2 regions of the Fictibacillus sp. WQ 8-8 genome follow, and region 2 is predicted to be linked to the other one. Evidence: a T-box and tRNA genes for the amino acid it is inferred to sense, from the RefSeq annotation. Region 2 holds a T-box; the other holds one or more tRNA genes.
The links. A T-box is a leader RNA that pairs with one kind of tRNA and senses whether it is charged. The one in region 2 lies ahead of alaS (alanine--tRNA ligase), so its partner is inferred to be a tRNA-Ala.

Region 1: it has a tRNA-Ala gene. The T-box ahead of alaS (alanine--tRNA ligase) is inferred to sense a tRNA for this amino acid. The anticodon was not compared.

What each region holds. Positions count from the first base shown of each region.
Region 1 is NZ_JAMXKG010000005.1:349,026-357,595, forward strand. It holds gene M1K46_RS13665 (glycoside hydrolase family 3 N-terminal domain-containing protein) at 1-1,610, opposite strand, end outside; gene M1K46_RS13670 (spore coat protein) at 1,835-2,173, opposite strand; gene M1K46_RS13675 (hypothetical protein) at 2,186-2,455, opposite strand; tRNA gene M1K46_RS13680 (tRNA-Ala) at 2,661-2,736, shown strand; gene M1K46_RS13685 (Ger(x)C family spore germination protein) at 2,908-3,966, opposite strand; gene M1K46_RS13690 (GerAB/ArcD/ProY family transporter) at 3,953-5,035, opposite strand; gene M1K46_RS13695 (spore germination protein) at 5,032-6,348, opposite strand; gene M1K46_RS13700 (DinB family protein) at 6,560-7,057, shown strand; gene M1K46_RS13705 (YeeE/YedE family protein) at 7,265-8,521, opposite strand.
Region 2 is NZ_JAMXKG010000005.1:20,408-28,977, reverse strand. It holds gene recD2 (SF1B family DNA helicase RecD2) at 1-1,663, shown strand, start outside; gene M1K46_RS12095 (PRC-barrel domain-containing protein) at 1,674-2,183, shown strand; gene M1K46_RS12090 (hypothetical protein) at 2,208-2,405, shown strand; gene M1K46_RS12085 (hypothetical protein) at 2,441-2,605, shown strand; gene M1K46_RS12080 (AI-2E family transporter) at 2,678-3,775, shown strand; T-box leader at 3,802-4,021, shown strand; gene alaS (alanine--tRNA ligase) at 4,089-6,725, shown strand; gene M1K46_RS12070 (IreB family regulatory phosphoprotein) at 6,809-7,081, shown strand; gene ruvX (Holliday junction resolvase RuvX) at 7,081-7,509, shown strand; gene M1K46_RS12060 (DUF1292 domain-containing protein) at 7,520-7,819, shown strand; gene mltG (endolytic transglycosylase MltG) at 8,086-8,570, shown strand, end outside.

The DNA.
Region 1 (8,570 bases), 330 kb from region 2:
AGAGTATTTTGGTTTTTAACGAGTGTAATCGACTTTTCTGCTGTTTCCTTTTCGATCTGTTTATGTGCAGGGGAACCGACGACTTGTTGAGCATTTTCAATGAGCTTGTTTACATCTGCAGATTTTTCAGCTTTAAAGATGCTGCGTTTCACTTTCAATGTAAGAAGCCGTTCAACAGACTGGTTCAAGCGTTCCTGTGTAATTTCACCTTTATGAACCGCATCATATAAACCATTCGCTACGGCCTCAAGACCAACAGGCATGAGTACGATATCTGTTCCAGCGTTTACCGCTCGGATGGCTGAGTCTACAGGTCCAAAGTTGTCAGAGATCGCCTGCATGTTCATCGCGTCGGTTGTAATGACACCTTTATAGCCCATGTCCTCTCTCATCAGTTCTGTCAGCACTTTATGGGAAAGCGTGGCTGGGATGGCAATCGTGCTGCCGTCTTTCTTGGAAATAGCAGTGGATGGATCGATTTTTGGGAACGTCACATGAGCAGTCATGATTGCGTCCACCCCAGCATCCATCGCTTTTTGGAAAGGAAACAGCTCTACTTTTTTCAAGCGCTCCAAGTCATAGGGTACTTCCGGAAGGCCAATATGGGAATCAACTGCTGTGTCCCCATGGCCCGGGAAATGTTTTGCTGCACCCGCGGTGTTTGTGGACTGCAAGCCTTTGATGTAAGCAGTTCCTAAATCTGTAACAAGCTGAGGATCTTCTCCAAAGGAACGAGTTCCAATAACAGGGTTGTCCTGATTGTTGTTTACATCAAGCGAAGGTGCAAGATTAAAGTTGATCCCAAGCGCGTTTAGTTCTTCACCAATCGCTTTCCCTACCTTTTCAGCTAACTCAGGAGATCTTGTTGCACCTAGTGCCATGTTTCCTGGAAAATCTGTTCCGCTTTGAAGGCGGGTAACAATACCACCCTCTTGGTCAATCGAAATAAGCAATCCGTTCTTTTCTGAAGCTTCCTGATAATTGGCCACAAGTTTGGTTGTCTGTTCTGTCGTTACAACATTTTCACGGAACAAGATGATGCCGCCTAGATGATATTTCTTCACGAGGGCTTTAATCTCTGGTGTGACCTCTGTTACGTTCTTGCCATTAAACGTTCGGAAGTCCGGCATCAGCATCTGACCTACTTTTTCTTCCATACTCATCTGTTTGATGGCTGCCGGAATCACATTGTACTTTTTCCCTTTTTGCTTTTGGATTACAGCTGTCTTTGTTCCTTTATGGTCTTTCACGGAGATTTCTGTATGGTCGATCTTTCGTCCGTCCGTCACAAAAATGCGAGTGTCGCCGCTGTGGCCTTTAAGTGTTACAAGTCCTTTGGGGTCTACTGTGGCAACCCGCGGATTTGCCGACCACCATCTTAAAGCTTCCGTCTCCGTGAAATGGCCGTCCACTTTATACACATGAAGAGCATGAAGCTGGATTTGATCACCATTAACCTCCTTTAACGCCTGTGGAATGTTGCTGGAGATGATCAAATCTCTTTGATCAGGATGGCTTGCTGCAGCTGTCTGTTTTGGAACCGCTCCAAGGAACGAAGCAACGACGAGCATACAGGCCATCGCATATAAAAACGCTAGTCTTTTCTTCATTGCATGTTATCCTCCTTTAGTTTTATGAACGATACTTCTTTCTGGAGGAATTTGTCGTTTCCTTTCGACTCAGGCGAAAACAAAGCAATAGGCCCAGGAAGGTTTTCTGCCATATAGTTCTAGTTGTCTATACCAGTTAACTTTATTCACAAAAGAGTGGTAATAAATCCTTATAAAGGAAAAAAGCTGTGGAAGAAGCTCCACAGCTTTTAATAACTTTGTCTTTATTGCGTGGGTGGGTTATGAGGAAACTGGGACATGTACCCGGTAAACTGCTGGGCAGCCTGCTGCAGCTTCTGCGGCTGTTCCGGCGTCAGTGCGTACCAGCCTTTTTGGAACATAAGCTCATAGAGTTCACGCTGCATGTTTTTCGTCTCATCAAAAATCGAATGAATCTCCTGATAGAGCGCGTCATGGCTCGCTTCATTCATGGCTGTTGAATACGAAGCGGTCATGTACTTTTCATAGGAAAGAATGTCATTCAGGAAATCCCGGTCATTCATCTGAGGCGTTTTCGGCACCTGAGACTCTGGATTTTGAATTTTGTTCTGATTGTTATTCATCTTCCGTTCCCCCTATTGATTCATATTCTGGCTTCCGCCGGATTGAAGTTTCTGCAAGATCTGCTGATAATGCTTTTCGTGCATGTGGCACGCCTTCTCAAGCGCCGTACTCACCTGCTGGTCCTGACACTGGCTCGCTGCAAAATGCGCCTTCTTAAATCCAAGCAAATTCCATGAAAGCATGTCGGTTAAGTAGTTAAAGTCTTTCCCTGTGATCACATTCGGCGGCTGTTGATACATCGGCTGCTGGTTCTGTCCCTGATTCGGTTGCTGCTGTTGCATACGTATGTCCTCCTTCTATTCTTTGATTTACCATGTTAGCTTTCCATCTTTTTGAGAAAGTATGCCAATAAGTTGGTAAATTTATGGAACTGGAAAAGATGAACCCTGATAAGGCTCATCCCTCATTGAAAGAATTTTTAATAAAGAGGCTTGCTTTTCTTTCAGCTTCTGTTATATAATTTTTCTTGTCAGCAACAACCATCGTGGGGGCTTAGCTCAGCTGGGAGAGCGTTTGGCTGGCAGCCAAAAGGTCAGCGGTTCGATCCCGCTAGTCTCCACCATACATAATCATTCAAACCCTTGGTATACAAGGGTTTTTATTTTTGTTTTAGAATCTAGTTTGGAGTAAGTTTCCGAATTGTCGCCGAAATCATATTCTTTTTCTTAGGCTGTGAATAAATTATTTTTATTAATAGAACGAATTTTGTTGAGAGTATCCGAAATACATATCATTACTCCATATTAGCATGGACCTCAAAATCCACTCTCAGTTTGGGATAATATTCATTCCTCCAGTCTTTTAATTCATGGTAAGAAATCAGATGATGAAATTGTTGGCCAAACCCAAAAATATCTGTATGGCTTCTTTGTGTTTGCTTAAGTATATGATAAAACCGCTTTTCAGTAATCTTTTCAAGTTCTTTTTGAATCATGTGATCTGTGATTCCTTCTTTTCTTTCTAAAATGTGTATTTTTAAATTCAAGTCGCTTGACACCAGCGGTTGATTACCTTTCATTGATGTTATATTTTGAATGGAGCTGTTTGTGATCATAGTACTGGCAAAACCTAGACTCTCTATTTTTCCTTTTCCTTTTTTATTTTCGTTTTGGAATACATTAATTAATTGGTTTTCATCCGGGCTGATTCTTTCCACTATTTTTCCTTTCTTCAAAATATCGGAGCCCTCAAAGATTAACACTGTATCTTTTCCGGAACGAACAACCGGAACGGCGATATCTCTAGTATATAAAAACGGGCTTCGATACACTTCCCAAATAGGGGTACTAAAGATCTCAGGTGCCCACCCAGCCCCTTTATTAAAATAATCATAAATAGAGGAAGCATGGACACCTAACTTATCGTTTATGTTTGATAACACATTTTCGACATTTTCATCTGTAATGGCTACCAACGCTCTTGAGGGAATTTCTTCTGAATCCATTAAAAATTTTATAAGGCCCTTAAATTCCTGTTGGTTATGTGCCAAATTGTTTTGAATGACGATTAATCGTATTTGTGAATAATCAACGGCATCTTCGGAGTTTGTCCGCATTTGGCCAAGCACACTTGCTACAGTTTCGCCTTTCCCTGTTACAATTCTCGATATTTTGCTGTCTTTATTCGGTATAGGGATTTGCAATGTTAATTTATACTCTTTACCATCTTCCTTGGAAATGCCCAGGACTAAAGGAATGGTGCGTTTATTTATATCTTTAATATCCCAACACCCGCAGAGTAAGATTATCGACATGAATACGATCAATAGTTTATATCGTTTATTTTTTTTCATGCCCCACGACACCTCTTTTCGACAGAAAACCATAGATAAAAATGGTAAACGGAATAATAATCATTAAATAAGCTTGAGCACCTGTACTATACAGAAACCACTTTTCCATCAAAGTTTTGTTCGGAACAAATAACGCGAAAATAAAAGCGATGACAGAAAAAGCAATAATCCAATATGAGGATTCGCGTTTGCTGCATCTAAACATTTTCTGCATGATCCGTCCGATCATCCAAAGTATAACTGCATTAGCCAATATCACTAATCCAACCAACGATACACCGAAGAACACCGTTTGTCGGTTGAACGAAAACCAGCTAATGTCTATTGAATCCATTGCTTCCATAAAAGGGTGGGTCATGACCACAACCGGTTCTTGTCCGAAAATATATAACGGTATATACACAACCGAAAGAAAAAATAACGTTACACTAACCCATGCAATAAAAAAAGGGCGGAACGTCAATTTTGTTTTGGAAGTCATAAATCCCAAAAATAAAAACGATGAAAATCCTAAAAGATAGCAAAAATTTTTATTTAACAAGAATTTGGGAGGTGAATTCCAACCAAGTGTAACGTTATTTAAATCAAAATTTATAAAAGAGGAAAAAATATTAAATAGCACTAAGGGAAAAACAATCAAGAATATAAAAATCGAGGAACGTAAAATGGTGCCTAAACCTTTTATAGCTGTATATACCGAAATGAAAAATAACAGTGCCATTATTGACCAATAAGGGGTCCGAGGCAAAAATATCGAAATAATGACTTCAGTATGGAGGCGAATATTGAGGGCAACTAGCGCAATCAAGTGGATCACAAATGGGGTAAGAAACATGATTACAGCCCATCTCCCCATTTTAAGAAAAATATCAATGACATCATTTTCGGGAAAATAATTTAACCCTTTCATGTAAATCCAAATTAAAACCAATTCCAGAAAACATTGACACATCACCACTTCCCAATGAGCTGTTTTCGTTAATACATAAACGAGATTAGGATAGACCAAATAGCCAAAACTCAAATGTATAATAATGAAAACTGCTCCAATTTGTATCCTCTGCGTCACTTTGTGTCTCCTTTTTGTTCAATACGAAACGTTAGATAAGGAATATCGTTGGATGTTAAGCTTGCCAAATATATGATGGTGAAAATGAAACCAGTACAAACCCCTAAAATACCGAAAAGTGATGCCAAAATTAATATGGGGTATTTCAGTAAACGAATGTACAAGGAGTTTTGCATTCCGATCACTGCCGAACTGGCAATTACAATAGCGGTGATTACAATGACCAACAAATTACTTACTAATTTCGCTTCAACTACCGCCTGCCCCAATATGACCCCTCCTACCATTGTAATAGCGGGACCCACGCTCTTAGGAAGCCGCACAATCGCTTCAAGTATCAAATCAACTAAAACGACCATTGCAATGGTTTCAAGAAAGGCAGATAAAGGAATACCTTCCCTGCTTTTAGCGACAAACAGAGCAAGATCAGTTTTAAATACTTCAGGGTTAACTGAGACCAAGGCAACATATAAAGCGGGAAGTATAAGAGTGGCCACAACTCCTATTACTCTAAAGATTCGAAGCATAAATGACAGTACAAAAGGGAAATTGCGATCGTTTGCACTACTTAACATATCCCAAAGCAGATGGGGAAAAACAAGCGCGAAAGGACAATTATCTAAAAAAAGCACGATTCTGTTCTTTTTTAAGGAATGAATGGCTTGAGCCGGAAGTTCAGTGGCGAATAGATGACTGACAGGACTCAATCTACGTTGACCAAATTGCTTATTAAGATCATCGATTGTTTCAATATCTGATTTAATTTGATTTAACTGCTGGTTCACTTTTTCAATAAGGTCATTCGGGGTTCTTCCTTTAATATAGAGCATTGACAGCTTTCGCTTTTCCAGCTCTCCAACTTGATAGGAACAATGGCACAGACGTTCAGTATCCAGTCTTTTTCGGATCATCCCAACGTTAATATTAATATCTTCTCCAAAGGCATCCGTAGAGGATTGAATGGGACTTTCATTTTTAGGCTCTTCAATGCTGCTACTCAGATTTTGGGCGATAGGGTCTATCACGGCATTCTCTTCGCCATCTTTTGAAACGATCACTAATTTGCCTTCTAATACGGCTTTAATGATTTGTTCTGTATCAACGCTAATCTGGTCACTAAGATTTGACAAAAGTACTTTTAATGAAGTAGACGGAGCAGCCATTTGTTGAACATATAATTTCGACTTAGGTAAATCAACTAGCGTATTAAATCCAATAAGATAGATTTCTGTTTTATCTACTCGTTCTTCTTCGATGAAAAAATCGTCGTGATTGGAAAACCTGGATTCAATTTCTTTTACTATATTCCTCATTAATTTGCCCCTTAACAACTAGAAATCTAAAGAAATTATTTGCAATAGGGAGCGTTTTTATTCGATGAATGAATAACTAGTGTTATATCCAGATGGTTTAACCGAACTATTATAAAGGAAATTTAAGTCTTAAAGCGAATGGTTAGTTGAGCATGATACAATGAATTTGAAAGGCTTCTTTAAAAATTTGCTAATTTACGGAGGGAATGGAATGTTTACATCAGTAAATGATTTCTTAAACGAATGGAAACAAGAAGCAGCTGTTACCCAGAAAGTGCTGGATGTGCTGACGGATGAATCGTTGAATCAGGATGTTTCTCGAGGATTATACAGCATTGGAAGCCTGGCTTGGCACATTACTGGAGCAGCTTACTACTTTCCTTCACAGGTTGGATTAATATTTGAGATTCCTGATCTTCAAAAAGAGACACCCAAATCAGCTGCAGAAATCAGTGAGACATACAAAACAGTAAGTGAGCGGTTAACACAAGAGTTTTCTGAACAGGTTTCAGATGAAAAAATGAACGAAATGGTGAATTTATTTGGAATGGACATGCCTGTTCAGGCTGTTTTCCGTCTGCTCATTCAGCATCAGGCTCATCATCGCGGACAATTGACTGTCTTAATGAGACAAGCTGACTTGAAAGTTCCTGGCGTATATGGCCCTAGCAAAGAAGAATGGGAAGCAATGAATGCTCAAATGAGCTGAGATCGTCATGGTGAAAAAATGTTTTAAAGGAAGTTTTCTCTGGTTCCCTAAATAGCGGTTCGATCCCGCTGGTCTACACTATACACAAACCATTAAAACTCTTGATAATCAATCAGCAAAACAACTGCAACACTTAATCCTTTAACAAAGTTAAACTTCCTAAAGTATAAAAAAACGAAGCCGCTAATTTGCGGCTTCGCTTTCTTATTAAGAACAGAATTTATCAGTTGATTTCGGAACGGATAACCCGAATAACGGACGGATATACAAAGCAAAAAAGGTTCCAAGCATCGCCATAATCGCCCAAACATAGCCATGCAGGCTAAAGGATGCGATACCACTGAAATACGCTCCAATATTACATCCAAAAGCAAGGCGTGCTCCATACCCCATGAGCAGTCCGCCGATGATTGCCGCGGCGGCTGTACGAATAGGCACTTTCTTTAGAAGGAATACACCTCCGAGCGTAGAAGCAGCCAGTGCCCCAACAATAAGGCCAAAGTCCATTACACTGGTTCCATCCATAAGAACAGATTGATTGAGAGGCGCTGCTTTTTCACCGGCCCAGTAACCCCATTGGGTAACATCGACTCCCATTGCCTGTGCGGCTTTGGATCCCCATAGGGCAAAAGCGGAAGTAATACCCCACGGACTTCCTTTTACAAGTAAAGTTGCGGCATTAAGCACTGCCAGGACGACAGCCGCAGTTAATATTGGCCATGAGCCGCGGATGACACGGGTCCAGCCTTTTGCACCTGGAATCGGAGCCATTTTTGGAGGACGGCGTTTCTTTTCAACTTTAAATGTCATCCAAGTTATACCTCCTAGGATAATCATTTGAATCACCCAGCCTCCAAACCAGCCAAGACCTGTGCTTGTCGCCAAGGAAAAAGGCTTAAATGCAGGGAGATTCATCCAAAAATCGAAGTGGTATGCTCCAAAAACAGAGCCGACAATAAATGCAATTAATGTGAGAAACATTTCAGAACGGCCACCCCCTACAGCATACAATGTGCCAGATGCACAACCGTTGCCAAGCTGCATTCCGATGCCGAAAATAAAAGCACCCACAATTAAGCTTACCCCGATTGGAGAGACGTTTCCAACCGGACTTCCGCCAAATAAGGTAACGTCAGCCGCAAATATAATCGCAAACAACGTACTGGCAACTGCCAGCATCAGCATATGCGCACGAATGGCTTCGCCGTTCCCTACTGCCATAAACCGTCTAAAGGCAGATGTAAAACCAAACCTTGCGTGAAAGAGTGTAAATCCAAGCAAAAGGCCGAGCCACAAGAGCATTCCTTGTTTTAAACCTCCAGCCTGGATGCTTGCATAGCTCAATATAACTGTTAACAAGCCTGCAAACACAACCCAGTAAGCCTGAACCGCCCCCGTGCTTTTCCCTTCACCAGTCGGCTTTCTTTCTTTATTTTGTGACGTATTAGAAGAAGCTAATCCCATCAAATCACCCCTTAATCCAATAAAACTAGTCGGAAATATTCTTTCTCTG
Region 2 (8,570 bases):
CGACGAGCTTGGTAAAGGGATTGGGCTTTCATACAACCATCCGGAACGGATCAGAGCAGGCTGTTTATATATCCTTCAGGATAGGGGAACGGACGCCGGCCACGTTTATCTTCCTTCTGAACTTGTGATGGAAGAAGTGAAAAAACTGCTCACCAATGGAGAAGCTCCGATCAACGATTCAGATATTTTCCGTGAGATTGAGGCCCTAAGAGAGGATCAAAAAATCGTCATGGAGGATGACAGGCTCTATCTGCCCTCACTGTATTTTTCTGAAAAAGGGCTTGCAGAATCGGTAACAGGCATTGCCAGCCAGGAGGAGTATAAGGAAGCTTTTCCTCATTCCGAATTCCTAAAAGCACTGGGTGAACTGGAAGAAAGACTGGGAATCGAGTATGCGCCATCACAAAAGCAGGCGATCGAGACGGCTGTTTATTCACCGGTCATGGTGCTTACAGGCGGTCCAGGTACGGGTAAGACTACCGTTATTAAAGGGATTGTCGAAGTATATGCAGAACTGCACGGTGTTTCATTGGACCCTTCATCCTATAAGAAGGATGAACCGTTCCCTGTGCTGCTTGTTGCTCCAACCGGCAGGGCCGCAAAACGGATGTCAGAATCCACGGGTATTCCAGCATTTACGATCCATCGTCTGTTAGGGTGGAAAGGCGGAGCGGGCTTTGAACATAGTGATGAGAACCCGCTGGAAGGAAAACTCCTTATAGTAGATGAGATGTCAATGGTTGACATTTGGCTTGCACATGCCCTGTTTAAAGCAGTTCCAGGCAATATTCAAATCATTATTGTCGGGGACGAAGATCAGCTGCCTTCTGTTGGTCCTGGCCAAGTGCTGCGGGATCTGATTGCATCGAAAGTGATTCCCACGGTTGAACTAAAAGACATTTACAGGCAGGCAGAAGGCTCTTCCATCATTGAATTGGCTCATAACATGAAGAACGGCGTACTTCCGAATGATCTGAGAAAAAGAAAAGCGGACCGAAGCTTCTTTTCTTGCCAGCCGCAGCAAGTTCTGGAAGTGGTGAAACAGGTGTGCCAAAACGCGAGGCAAAAAGGGTATACGCCCAGGGATATTCAAGTCCTGGCTCCCATGTACAAGGGCAATGCAGGTATCGATATTCTGAATCAGACGCTGCAGGAACTCTTTAATCCTTCAGGGCCGCAAAAACGCGAGTTGAATATTCAGCAGGTGGCTTTCAGGGTTGGGGATAAGGTTCTGCAGCTCGTTAATCAGCCGGAAGACAACGTGTACAACGGCGATATGGGAGAGATCGTATCCATTATTTATGCAAAAGAAACAACGGATAAGGAAGATCAGCTCGTGGTTGCGTTTGATGATGTGGAAGTCGTGTATACACGATCAGATTTTCATCATATAACACATGCTTACTGCTGTTCGATCCATAAGTCTCAGGGAAGTGAATTTCCGATCGTGATCATGCCAGTGGTGAAAAGTTATTTCCGTATGCTGCGAAGAAACTTGATCTATACCGGGATTACAAGAAGCCGAGAATTTTTAATTCTGTGCGGAGAAGAATCCGCCTTTGAACTTGCTGTTCAGCGTAATGATGAATCTGCCAGGTATTCGAGACTGAAGGAGCGGCTGACTCAGTTTAACATGGAAAACGTTTCAAGCATGAACCCTTAGAAGTCGTGGAATGATAAGAATGTTCGGAAGGGTGGGGGTTACTTTGCGGACATTTTCTTTTTTAAAAGGACGAAGAGCAATGCATGCCGATAGCCAAAAAATCATCGGACGAGTAGAAGATGTGGTGGCAGATTCTAAAGGAAACGTGCTTGGTTTCATAATTTGTGAAAAAAGTCTTTCCTTTTCCTTTCGAAAGAAGTATGTGCCTTACACTTCTGTGTCGATGGCTGGCCAGGATTCTGTATTGCTGTGCAGCTGCAGGCCGTACAAGATACCCTTCCAAGCTAAGGGGACTTTTACGATGGCAAAACATCCTCGCTGTATTTTAAAGCAGGCTCTCCTTTCAAAAGACGGAGAAACGAATGCCGTAGTAGAGGATGTATATTTTTCTGATGATTGGGGCAGGATTGTAGCAATTGAAGTGACAAAAGGTTTGTTTTCCGATTGGACGGATGGAAGATCTCTCATCTATTCCCACGAGCCGTTAACCATTGGGAAGCAGTCGCTTTTTGTACGATAAGTGCTATAAAGGAGGGCCCTCAATTTGAAATGCCCGAACTGCAGCTGCAAGGATATAGGCAAGATCGGTGTCAATCAGTATTATTGCTGGAATTGTTTTATCGAACTGTCCATTGTAAATGGCATGCTGTCCCTTCACCAAGTGGAAGAAGACGGCAGTCTGACTTCGCTTGATGATCTTTTTGAAGATCAAGATTTATCCTTTAATGCCGATGCACAATAACGTTAAGTGATCTTAATGAATGGGTGGGTGACAACATGAATAACATTTTAAAACCATTACTTGCCCTAGGCATCTGGGCAGCTTTCAAAGGAATGAAATCATCCAGAAAAAACGGGATGAATTTTATGAGGATGGACGACCTGTTATCTTCTAAAAGAGTAAGAAAAATGCGTAAGAGACTGGCAAAAGCCATTTATTAAAGAAATGAAAGTCCATGCTAAAAAAAGCATGGACTTTTTTTCATGAAATGAGAGGTTGGGGCAACAATATAAATGGAGGTGATTACTATACATCGAGAAAAGTATATGAAGTGGATCATCCGCCTGTCTCTGTTGGTACTTTTGTTTCTATGCGGCTGGCTGCTGCTTAAACTTGCCCCTTTCTGGACACCTGTGCTGACAACGGTCAAAGCGGTGTTTATCCCTTTTTTTATTGCGGTGTTCATCACCTACTTGCTTCATCCCCTCGTAGAAAAACTGCATCATTGGGGCGTTCCGCGGACGCTGGCGATTCTGTTTATCTACGTTTTGTTTTTTGGCGGTATCGGCTACGGAGTATACAAAGGCATCCCATACATGGTGCTTCAGATACGGGAACTCGTCTCAAATATACCTGCCATATCAAAAACGTACCGTAACTGGCTGCTGGAAGTGGACCACCATACCTCCCGGCTGCCTCGTTCCATCCATCTCCGCATTGAAGATTATATCCAATCAGCTGAACAATACTTGGAAAAAAGTGCGGCCAATGTGATCGGATCCATAAAAAAAATTGTCGATTATTTTTTTGTCTTGATTATCATTCCGTTCCTTGTCTTTTATTTTTTAAAGGATATTGATGCAATTAAACGAGCATGCTGGTATATAACCCCGAAAAAATGGCGGAAAGAAGGCATTCACTTATTGAAAGATATTGACCGGTCTCTTGGCGGCTATATACGCGGGCAGCTGTTTGTCGGGAGTCTTCTCGGTGCAGCTGCTGTGCTCGCTCTCTGGCTGGCAGGCATGCCTTATCCGATTATTCTTGGGATTATTATTGCCATAACCGATGTTATCCCTTATTTTGGACCAATTCTTGGTGCTGTTCCGGTTATATTCATCGCATTCACGATCTCTGTAAAAATGGTGCTGATTGTTGCAGGAATTATGCTTGTGCTTCAATTTATAGAAGGAAATATTTTAGGGCCTCTAATCGTTGGCAAAAGCCTTCATATCCATCCAGCTCTGATTATCCTCGCCCTCCTTGCAGGCGGAGAAATTGGTGGAATTCTTGGCTTGATCCTAGCTGTTCCTGTGTTTTCTATACTTAAAGTGATCGTTGTTCACATCCGTGATCACAGACTTACGGCAAAGATTGACAAAATGCCCTAGAAGGAATTATACTTACTGCAAGATAAAGCAAAACGATGATGGAGATAAGTACGTTTCTACCCTTTTATAGAGAGGAAACCCACGGCTGAAAGGTTTCTAAAAGTAAGAGGAACGGAAAGCTACTCCCGAGTGCAGTTAATACCTGCCGGTTAAACCCCGTTAACGTTTATTTAAGGTGATGATCCCCATTTAAAGCGGGTTCATAACCAGGGTGGTACCGCGTGAATAACAACTCTCGTCCCTGATGCAGATCAGGAACGGGAGTTTTTTTTTATTTGCCTGTCGTTTTTACACCAGAAAGGAGATAGGAAAGATGAAAACTTTAACGTCTGCTCAAGTAAGACAAATGTTTCTGGATTTTTTCCAGGAGAAGGGCCACAGTGTCGAGCCAAGTGCATCACTCGTCCCCCACGAAGATCCGTCTTTGCTATGGATTAATAGTGGAGTAGCAACGCTGAAAAAATACTTTGACGGCAGGGTTATCCCTGAAAATCCAAGAATCGTGAATGCGCAGAAATCAATCCGTACAAATGATATTGAAAATGTAGGAATCACAGCAAGACACCACACATTCTTTGAGATGCTTGGGAACTTTTCTATTGGGGACTATTTTAAAGAAGAAGCCATCATTTGGGCTTGGGAGTTTCTAACAGATCCAAAATGGATTGGTTTTGATCCTGAAATGCTTTCTGTAACCATTCATCCGGAAGATGATGAAGCATTCGATATCTGGAACAAGACAGTAGGGGTGCCTGCAGAACGAATCATCCGTCTGGAAGGAAACTTCTGGGATATCGGAGAAGGGCCGAGTGGGCCAAACACAGAGATCTTCTATGACCGAGGAGAAAAGTACGGTAATGACCCAGAAGATCCGGAACTTTACCCGGGTGGAGAAAATGACCGTTATCTTGAAGTATGGAACCTTGTTTTTTCTGAGTTCAACCATAATCCTGATGGAACGTATACTCCACTTCCAAAGAAGAATATTGATACAGGAATGGGCCTTGAGCGCATGGTTTCCGTCATCCAGAACGTTCCGACCAACTATGACACAGATCTCTTCATCCCTGTGATTCGGCTGACTGAACAGCTTTCAGGCAGCAAGTATGGAGTAAGCAAGGAAACGGATACGGCGTTTAAGGTAATTGCTGACCATATTCGAACGGTCGCTTTTGCGGTTTCAGATAATGCTCTGCCTTCAAATGAAGGACGCGGTTATATTCTTCGCCGCCTGATCAGAAGAGCGACACGCTTCGCTAAACAGATAGGCTTAGATCGTCCGTTCATGTTTGAACTTGTACCGACTGTTGCTGACATAATGGTTGATTTTTATCCTGAAGTGAAAGAGAAAGTTCCTTTTATTCAGCGCGTCATCAAGAACGAAGAGGAACGTTTCCATGAAACCATCAATGAAGGATTGGCGATTCTTGAGGATGTCATCCAAAAAGAAAAAGCATCAGGCAGCAGCACGATTGCAGGAAAAGATGCGTTTAAACTTTATGATACTTTCGGTTTTCCTTTTGAACTGACCGAAGAGTACGCTGCTGAACACAATATGGAAGTCGACCGTGCCGGATTTGAAAAAGAGATGGAAGCACAGCGTGAACGTGCTCGTTCTGCGCGCCAGGATGTAGATTCCATGCAAGTGCAGGGAGGCGTACTCAGCGATATCAAAACCAACAGTGAATTTGTCGGTTATGATGAAGAAAGAAGTACTTCAAAAGTGCTGGAGACTCTTCAAAACGGTGAGCGGGTAGACCTGCTAGGCGAAGGAGAAGAGGGGCAGGTCATCTTGGATCTCACTCCGTTTTACGCTGAAAGCGGCGGTCAGGTAGCCGATCAGGGAACTATTATTGGAGAAGGTGTAGAACTGTACGTGAAGGATGTACAGAAGGCGCCGAACGGTCAGAACCTTCATACTGTAACGGTAGTGAAAGGAAGCTTGCGCAAAGGGATTGAAGTCGTGGCACAAGTAGATGCTGAAAAGCGTGCTGCCATTGTAAAAAATCATACGGCTACCCACCTTCTGCATCAGGCGCTGAAAGATGTTCTGGGAACCCATGTTAATCAGGCTGGTTCTCTCGTCGCCCCAGGAAGACTTAGATTTGACTTCTCTCACTTCGGAAGTATTTCTCCTGAGGAACTGGAGCGCATCGAGGAAATCGTCAATCAGAAAATCTGGAAGACGATTGCAGTGGATAAGATGCTGAAACCAATCGATGAAGCAAAATCTATGGGTGCAATGGCTTTATTCGGTGAAAAGTACGGAAAAGTGGTCCGTGTCGTTCAGATTGGGGATTACAGCCTTGAGCTTTGCGGTGGATGCCACGTTCATAATACATCTGAGATCGGATTGTTTAAGATCCTTTCTGAGACAGGAATCGGTGCTGGAACAAGAAGGATTGAAGCTGTAACAGGACAAGAAGCATACCAGGCGATGAAGGAACAGGTTCAGGTTCTTCGTGACGCTGCTGCTATACTGAAAACCAATACAAAAGAAGTGCCGCACCGCATCGAAACACTTCAAAGCCAAGTTCGCGAACTTCTGCGTGAGAAGGAAGCTTTGTCTTCTAAATTAGGCAACTTGGAAGCAGGAAGCTTAATCAACGAAAAAGTAGAGGTCAATGGTGTTTCTCTGATTGTTAAAAAAGTAAATGCTGCAGATATGAATGGCCTGCGGTCCATTGTTGATGATTTAAAAAATAAACTTTCGAGCGGAATTGTAGTACTCGGAGCAGTAAATAATGATAAAGTAAACATTGTAGCCGGAGTTACAAAAGATTTGATTTCAAAAGGCTACCATGCCGGCAATCTTGTAAAAGAAGTAGCTTCACGCTGCGGCGGAGGCGGCGGAGGCCGTCCTGACATGGCCCAAGCTGGAGGAAAAGATCCCGAAAAATTGGAATCTGCATTGGAATCGGTGGTTGAAGCAGTTAAATCTGTTTGCTAATCACAGCATTAAGGGTACAATGACTGTATAAAGGTAAAATACATTCAGTCAAAAGGGAGAAGTTAGAGAAAGAGGTGTTGGCCGTGAGTTCTATGGATAAAACAATGAAGTTTAATTTTCATGACGATTCAATGGATCCAAATGTACAAAAAGTGCTATTCTCCGTTTATGAAGCACTGCAGGAAAAAGGCTATAACCCGATTAATCAAATTGTCGGGTATCTGTTATCAGGAGACCCAGCCTATATTCCGCGCCATAAGGATGCCAGAACGATGATTCGTAAAATTGAACGGGATGAACTTATTGAAGAACTGGTTAAATCCTATCTTGATACGAAGGAAAAGGATTCTCTCTAATGACCAGAATTCTAGGACTTGATGTGGGTTCCCACACGGTTGGAGTGGCCGTCAGCGATGCCATGGGCTGGACTGCTCAGGGAATTGAGACGGTCAGGAGAAAACCGCATCAGCCCGACGAAGTCTTTGAACGTATTGGCGAGTGGGTCAAACAGTACGAAGTTGAAGAAATTGTAGTAGGCTTACCCAAAAACATGAACGGATCCATTGGTCCGAGCGGTGAAGCATGCCAGGAATTTGCCCGAGAGGCTGAAAAGCGGTTTGAACTTCCCGTCGTGTTATGGGACGAGCGGTTAACGACGATGGCTGCAGAAAAAATGCTGATTTCAGCAGATGTCAGCCGCAAGAAGAGGAAACAAGTGATTGATAAGATGGCAGCGGTTTTGATTCTGCAAGGTTATTTAGACAGCCGCCAATTAAAAAATTGAGGTGATTCAAATGGCAAATGAAGAAAAAGAGCACATTATCATTCCAGGAGAAGATGGAGAAGAGAACCTGTTTGAAGTACTAATGACGATTGACGGAAGCACCACTCCGACAGGCCATTCTTACATTCTGCTCGTACCAGCTGGTGACGATCAAGAAGATGAGGAGAGCGAAGAGCAGGAAGTTTTTCCTTTCCGTTTTGTAGACAAGGGTGAAGGGGAAGACGATATCGAGCTTTTCCCTCTTGAAACAGATGAAGAATGGCAAATGATCGAAGAAACACTAAACGCTTTTCAAGATGAAGAAGAATAATCGATTGGCAGCTAAAGTCTAACTTTAGCTGCTTTTTTTTATGACATTGGAGCATACTAAAGGTCTTATCACTTCAAATCCCTTTATCTGGGAGTTGTGTCTGGCTGCAGCGCTAGTATCCGCAGGGCATAAGTCCGGCATCGATTAATGATGAACTTATTCTATATCGTACTTTAACAGAGACGCTTGCGCTTTTCTTAATTATGGAAGCTAGACATGATTTTTACTTATCAGTATAATTAAGCAGATGAAGGGAGAGAAAAAGGGTGTTAATATTAAATACGGTTTCGGGAGGCCCTCTTGATTCCGGCGGGAAAAACCGAAAAAGAAATACAGCAGTCGTTCTATTTCTGATCTTTGTGATCATTGCCACAGCTGCTGTATATGGATATACATACATAAAAGATGCGCTTGGACCTGTAAACAAACATAACGATAAAAAGATTACGGTAGATATACCGATTGGTTCTTCAGTTTCCACTATCGGAAAAATTTTAGAAGACAAAGGGCTGATCACCAGCAGCATGGTCTTTCAGGTGTATGCCAAATCTAAAGAGTCTGGAAATTTGCAGGCTGGCGTCTATGACCTTAAGCCTTCAATGAATGTCGATCAGCTGATCGCCGCTTTAAAGAACGGTAAAGTATTTCGCCATCCTGAAACCTCCTTCACCATACCTGAAGGTTTTATCATTCCGCAAGTAGCCGAAGTAGTGGCGAAAAACACCGGCCAAAGCAAAGAACAAGTAATGAA